2 regions of the Shewanella zhangzhouensis genome follow, and region 1 is predicted to be linked to the other one. Evidence: predicted binding sites of a transcription regulator. Region 1 holds the regulator's gene; the other holds the start of a gene.
The links. Region 1 encodes sigma-54, which starts transcription at its own class of promoters, with help from an activator protein. Its sites were predicted from a motif close to GTTGGCACGNNNNTNGNNT; they were not measured.
Positions count from the first base shown of each region.

Region 2: the regulator sigma-54 is predicted to act here: its motif matches at 2,145-2,163, upstream of K0H63_RS08435 (YccF domain-containing protein).

Region 1 covers NZ_CP080414.1:3,837,914-3,841,478, reverse strand. The annotation lists gene rapZ (RNase adapter RapZ) at 1-791, opposite strand, end outside; gene ptsN (PTS IIA-like nitrogen regulatory protein PtsN) at 788-1,231, opposite strand; gene hpf (ribosome hibernation promoting factor) at 1,234-1,521, opposite strand; gene K0H63_RS16925 (RNA polymerase factor sigma-54) at 1,552-3,033, opposite strand; gene lptB (LPS export ABC transporter ATP-binding protein) at 3,145-3,565, opposite strand, start outside.
Region 2 covers NZ_CP080414.1:1,959,291-1,962,855, reverse strand. The annotation lists gene K0H63_RS08450 (mechanosensitive ion channel family protein) at 1-408, opposite strand, end outside; gene K0H63_RS08445 (hypothetical protein) at 781-954, shown strand; gene K0H63_RS08440 (pyridoxal-phosphate dependent enzyme) at 1,064-1,975, opposite strand; gene K0H63_RS08435 (YccF domain-containing protein) at 2,209-2,616, shown strand; gene K0H63_RS08430 (substrate-binding periplasmic protein) at 2,625-3,404, opposite strand.

The sequences.
Region 1 (3,565 bases):
CGTTTGGCAAGCTGCTCGGCAATATACACAGAGCGGTGTTGGCCACCTGTGCAGCCAATGGCAATGGTGAGGTAGCTGCGATTATTGCGCTCTAAGTGAGGCAACCAGGTTTCCAGCAGGTTTTCGATTTGCCAGATGTACTTGTTGACCAATACCTGACGCTCCAAAAACAGCTTAACCGGCTCATTCAGACCCGTGAGGGGCCTCAGCTCCGGTTCCCAATGGGGATTGGGCAAGAAGCGGGCATCAAACATAAAGTCTGCTTCTGTGGGCATACCATGCTTGAAGCCGAAAGATTCAAAGATAATCACCAGCTCTTTGTCGGTGCGTCCAAGCAGTATCTGCCTGACAGCATCAGCCAGTTCATAAACATTCAGATTGGAGGTGTCCATGAAATGGTCGACCATGTTGGAGATAGGGGCCAACATTTTGCCTTCGAGCTTGATGGCTTCCTGCAAAGAGACCTTGCTGCGGGACAGGGGGTGCAAACGGCGGGTTTCGCTGTAGCGTTTCAGCAGTACCTTGTCGCTGGAGTTGAGGAAAAAGCTGGTGAGCTCTACGCCTTCCGGGAGCCTTGCCAGCTCTTTTTCGAGGGCCTTTTCCTGCTCCGGCATATTGCGGATATCGATGCTGATGGCGACCTTGTCGTTATTGCCCTTGAGCTGGGCAAGCAAGGGCCCAATCAGCTGCAATGGCAAATTATCGACGCAGTAGTAGCCCAAGTCTTCCAGGACCCTGAGGGCTACCGACTTTCCGGAGCCAGAGCGCCCGGAGACTATAACGAGTTTCATCCGATGATTACCTGGTAAAGTTCCTTTTCATCGTGGCTCTTGCGCAGCTGTTTGAGGATCTGCTTGTCATTCAGCTTTTCGGCCATGGCGGCCAGGGTGCTGAGATGTTGCTGACACTGGTCCGATGGCACCAGCAAGGCAAACAGAATGTCCACCGGCTGCTTATCAATGGCGTCATAACCTATGGCTTCTTCACACTTGATAAGCACAGCTAAAGGCTTATCGATAGTGCCAATGCGGCCATGGGGAATGGCAATACCATTGCCAATACCGGTGCTGCCCATTTTTTCACGGGCCAGCAGGCTTTCGAATATCTCTTGAGACGAGAGGGAGGGATTCTGGGCAGCAGCGAGATCGCTAATCAGCTCCAGCACCTTTTTCTTGCTGCCCGGAGTGGCACAGCTAGTGCACTCCGGCGCCAGGATGGTACTTAGTTCCATCGTTAATGTTTGGTCAGTTTCTCTTTGTGTTTAATAACCTGACGGTCCAATTTATCAATTAGGGCGTCAATGGCGGCGTACATGTCTTCATGTTCTGAAGTGGCGAATACCTCGCCACCGTTGAGGTGAAGCTTGGCTTCTGCGATTTGCTGCAATTTCTGAACATTGAGAACAACGTGGACATTATTGATCTGTTCGAAATGGCGTTCAAGCTTGGAGAACTTGCTCTCTACGTAGTTACGCAGTGAATCAGTGATTTCGATATGATGCCCAGTCAGATTGATTTGCATAGACACTTTCCTCCAAAGACCTTGGGTGGGTTATAAACTCTTACGTTGGTTCGACGGTGGGATCAGCATCGCTTCTCGGTATTTGGCGATGGTGCGTCTAGCAACGTTGATTCCTTGTTCTGCCAGAAGTTCCGCCATTTTGCTGTCGCTCAATGGTTTCTTCTGATTTTCTGCCGCCACCAGTTTCTTGATAAAGGCGCGGATGGCAGTAGATGAGCATTCTCCGCCATCTTCGGTCCCGACGTGGCTGGAGAAAAAATACTTGAGTTCAAAGATACCCCTTGGGGTATGCATGTACTTTTGAGTGGTGACCCGTGAGATGGTGGATTCGTGCATCTCTACCGCTTCGGCGATATCGTTGAGCACCATGGGTTTCATGGCCTCTTCACCATACTCAAAAAAGCCCTGCTGGAACTGCACTATGCAATTGGCGACTTTCAGCAAGGTGTCGTTGCGGCTTTCCAGGCTCTTGATAAACCACTTGGCCTCTTGCAAATGCCCGCGGATAAACTGGCTGTCAGCCTGGTTGCGACTGGTGCGTGCCATGGCGGCATATTGCTGGTTCACACTCAGTTTAGGCATACAATCGGGATTAAGCTCTACAACCCAACGGCCATTTTTTTTACTGACCGAGACATCCGGAATGACATACTCATCCTTGGTGCTGGTCACAGACTCACCGGGACGGGGGTTCAGCCCCTGAATGAGGATGATTGCATCCCTGAGTTCTTCTTCCTTGAGGCGGGTTTTACGCATCAGGGTACGGAAGTCGCGGTTGGCAATCAGATCCAAATGGTCACGGATAAGCAGCTTGGCGTTGTCCAGATGGGGGGTATCCGCCGGGAACTGACCAAGTTGAATGAGCAGGCACTCTGCCAAATCACGGGCAGCTACCCCGATGGGGTCGAAGTGTTGAATGCGTTTGAGCACGGCCTCAACTTCGTCAAGCTCGACTTCTTCATCGCCCACGGCCTCGAGAATTTCTTCAAGACTTTGGGTTAAGTAACCCTTTTCGTCAATGGCATCTATGATGGCAGTGGCAATGGCCAGATCGGTATCGGAAAAAGGGGTGAGATTTTTTTGCCACTCGAGATGTTCGTACAGGCCTTCACTGGTTTCGCCCTGAAACGGCATATCATCTTCGCCACGGATCCCGGGACCGGAAACGGGGGCGGCCGTAAAGACTTCATCCCAGGTGGTATCCATTGGCAGCTCGTCCGGCATGGACTGCTGACTGATAGCGTCTGAAGTTTCCAGCGAAGCACTGTCACTGGTGTCGTTTGAGACGGACTCCTGGCTGAACTGGTCGTCAAATTCTTTATCGCCGCCGTCGGCATCAAACTGATCGCTGCCCAGTTCGTCGTCCAGCTCCAACAGGGGGTTGGCGTCGAGGGCTTGCTGAATTTCCTGTTGCAGTTCAAGCGAAGAGAGTTGAAGCAGACGAATGGCCTGCTGCAACTGTGGCGTCATTGTGAGTTGTTGTCCCAGTTTTAGCTGGAGCGACGCTTTCATTGTACTGCGAATCCTTCACTAAATTATTCAGGTAGAAAGCTTTTCTATCAGGTTATCCGGTGATTTACCACCCTGATTATCCGGATATGAGAAGGGGGCTTTGTTAATTAACTATAGCCTGAATTGCTCACCCAAGTACACTGCACGCACCTGCTGATTGTCGAGGATTTCGGCAGGGGTGCCTTCGGCAATCAAATCGCCATGGCTGACGATATAGGCTTTTTCGCACACATCGAGGGTTTCCCTCACATTGTGGTCGGTGATAAGCACTCCGAGGCCACGATTCTTGAGTTGCTCGATAATCTTTTTGATATCGATAACGGAAATCGGGTCGACCCCGGCGAAGGGCTCATCCAGCAGGATAAATCTGGGGTTGGCGGCAAGTGCCCGGGCAATCTCGACCCGGCGACGTTCACCCCCTGACAGTGACATGCCCAGATTGTCACGGATGTGGGTGATGTGGAACTCTTCCAGCAGCTGCTCCAGCGACTCTTCACGCTCATCGGCGTTCAGCTCTTTGCGCATCTGCAGC
Region 2 (3,565 bases), 1.9 Mb from region 1:
ATCGCGATAGGCAGGCAGATTATCCTGCTCATTGCCCTGCGGGGTGTCATTCACTGTATCCAGGTCAATCCAGATGTTACGGTCCAGGATGGCTTGCAGATCCCGGGCATACTTTTCCCCTTGGGCCGGGCTCATTCGCCCCGGTAAAAATCGCAAGTCCAAATACTCCGAAGCCCGGGCGTAATCCTGATCCCAGGCAGCCTTCAAGAACCCCTGTAATGCACCTCTGGGGGTATCCCGCCACAAAAGGTCACGGTATGGGTATTGCTCGGGCGTCGGGGCTTGCACCTCCTCTATCTCATTGGACTTATCCAATGCCTGCATCAAGGTCAGGGATGAATTGGCCGCGCTCAAACTGGTGAACAATCCAAAACAAAACAGGATAAAAACCTGATAAATCCGTTTCATAGTACGATTCCATCACTCGGGTAACCTCTGGATATTATCACCGGCACAATATTTTCACAGTGTTGTAACCACAGGTTTTACGTCGGCAATTGCAGCCACAGGCACCCGAAGTGGCGGCTGGTGGCAATTCTGTGGATTAAGTTTCTTGTCATTGTCATCCCAGCGTCATCTGACTCTGCTCAAATGCACTGAATCGCCCCAAGCCAGGCGTTGTCGATTAACGTCATCGGGGCGGCTAACTTGCAAACCTGGCATCAATACGCTAGTCTCGGTGGTCCTCACAACCGTCTTTTGCATATTTTTGCTAAGGATATTTTATAGTTAGATTAATTTCGCCCTTAAATGGCGACAAAGAAACAAGGAGTGTGGCTTATGTCATACAAATTAGATGGCCATGAAATCAGCGTGGCATTTCCGGTAGATTCCATCTCCCTCAATAAAAGCTCAATCGCCTTTACCGACAAGCACGGTAAAAACAGGCGGACCTTCTCGAAGCGCACCGAAGCGCTGAGATTCATGAAGTGGCTGCTGAGCAGCAATAAGTAATCAATAGCCGTTCGCTGGGAATTTCCCTATTCCTCTCACTTTCCCAAGCGATACCCAACGCCTGCGCAGAGAGCACGATTTCACAGGTGCTTTCCGCTCAGGCGACATCTTATTCGAATAGCTGTGCAAACTTGCGCCGGTAGCGGGGCAACATGGACACATTCCCCCTGAGCCCTCCCTGGTGCAGGTACAGCCAGTTTCCCTCAGCATTGGCATCCAGCAATGACTTCAATACCAGCAGCCCGCAAGGGTCGTACAAAAGCTCAAATTCCAGCCCCTGGCGACGCATCGTCATCCATATCTCCAGCTCTTCACGCTTGAGTTTGGCGTAATGATGGGCGTCTCCAACCACCTCGGGGTAAACGTGATTGTCGGTACTTAATTCAGCGAACTGGGCAATAAGATAATTGCCATCCCCCACTACAGGACAAGTCACCACCCTGATATCGCTGTGCTGCTGATAAAAATACTCGCTCAGGTAAAGTGCCGTGGTGCCAGTGCCGGACGGTAGAAACACCTTGAGGTCAGCCGTGCCCCGGGCGGCGGCCCAATCGGCAATTTCTCGACCCAGAGCATGTACACCCGCGCGTGCGAGGGCACATCGGCCACCTTCCGGCACATAAAGACAAGCGTCAGCGTCCACCTGCTTTAAGCGAATTGACTCAATGTATTCACGGGGGGACATGTTTTGCTCTGGCACTGTAACTATCTGGGCGCCCAGGGCCAGTGCACCGCCGTAGTTGCCCTCTTCACCCTGATAGATGCTGGCGGCAATGTGATCGACGTAGAACTCCAGTTGCCAAGCACGCCTGCTTGCCAATGCCGCCAGCGAATAAAGCGAATTGGACTGCGCCGAACCATAACCAATCAGGGTTTGCACACCATCAAAGCGGTCGGTCAGCAAGCTGGCAAATTTACGTCCCTTATTGCCGCTGAAGGGTTCTGGCAACACATCGTCCCGCTTGAGCCACAAATTGTGGCCAAAAAACGAAAATGGCTCGACTGGGCTTGGGCTGGGCATGGGTAAGCGCTTCTCAGACAGGAATATGGTGACAAACAGGCGCCAAGTCTAACGCGACTTGCGCCGACTTTCAGCTTACAGCTGGTAATTTATGCCAACCGGATGGTGAAACACACCAACTCCCCAGCAAGTAAAAACCATATATCTTTGATATTATTACAATTAAACAGATGGCCTTGATTTTGCTTAGCATCTATCAATCGAAGATAGACGCATATTTTAGAGGAGAACCTATGGCCCTGCTCAGGCTTATATTTAATATCGCGTGGTTTGTACTTGGTGGCTTTGTTATGGGGCTGGCTTGGTGGCTTGCGGGTCTGCTGTGCTTTATCAGCATTATCGGTATTCCCTTTGGACGGGCCTGTTTCGTGATTGGCGAAATGGCATTCTGGCCCTTTGGACAGGACCATGTGTCCCGCCGCGAGCTTACCGGGCTGGAAGATTTGGGGACAGGCCCCCTTGGCATGGTGGGCAACGTTATTTGGTTTTTGCTGTTTGGGATCTGGCTTGCCATTGGTCACATCGGTCACGCACTGGCCTGTTTTATCACCATTATTGGTATTCCATTCGGCATCCAGCACCTTAAACTGGCGCTGCTCAGCCTGACCCCGATTGGGCGCACTGTCGTTGCTCGCGCGTGATGTGTTTCTTATTCAGGCAAGTGCTCTGCCATCACTTCTGCCGCATCAATTCGCTGCAGGCCTTCATTGAAAATGGCCTGCCAGCGAAGTCCTTCCGGCGTATTCTTAAAGGCTATATATAGGTTCTTGTTTGCCAATAATTGGCTGTTAATTTGCACTTTATCGGCCACGCCCTGCAGCCTGCTCTGTTTGAGCAAATAGCGCATGACGTAAACATCTATCACGGCCGCATCGATACGACCCGCTGCGACCTTTTTGATGTTGAACTCATCTGATGTCACCTGCTCAGCCGGCTGAAGATCGTCGGCAATGGCCCTGTCGAGCTCTTCAGTATTCACATAATCCTGTACAACCCCCAACCGGTAGTTGCGAAGATCCTTTACCGACACCCAACTGATAGGATGACTCTTGTGCTCAAGCAGTCCCAACGGACTCATGCCCATGGGGTGGGAAAACACAAATTGCACTGTGTCGAAATAGTACTCGGGAAAATAGCCCACATAGGGAGTATTACTTTGGTGGGCCAGTTTCACGGCACGGCTCCAGGGATAAAAGTCCACCTCGAGTTGATAACCCATGGCGGCAAAAGCGGCCTTTGCCACAGCCACAGCGGCGCCTTCGGATGGCAAACCTTGTCCCGAATAGGGTGGCCAGTGCAGTGATGTGAGCCTGACTACGGTGGCGTTTACTCTGTTGGCAACGCAAAATCCGACAAGTAACAGGATCAACACCAGCCACATTGGCCTGAAGAAGTGCATTGGACTCGATAGCAGTCGTCTTGGCAGCATAACCTTAGTCTTGGCGATATGGCCGGCCTCTGAATAAACTCAGAATAAAGTATAGCAATCTCGCCAGCCGGAGCTTCAGACTGATAGCCGAGGCGTGGGAAAGCTTGCCCACTTTGTATTCGGGGAGTTGCTGCCGCCCTTTGCAGCGCGCCCGGTAGGCC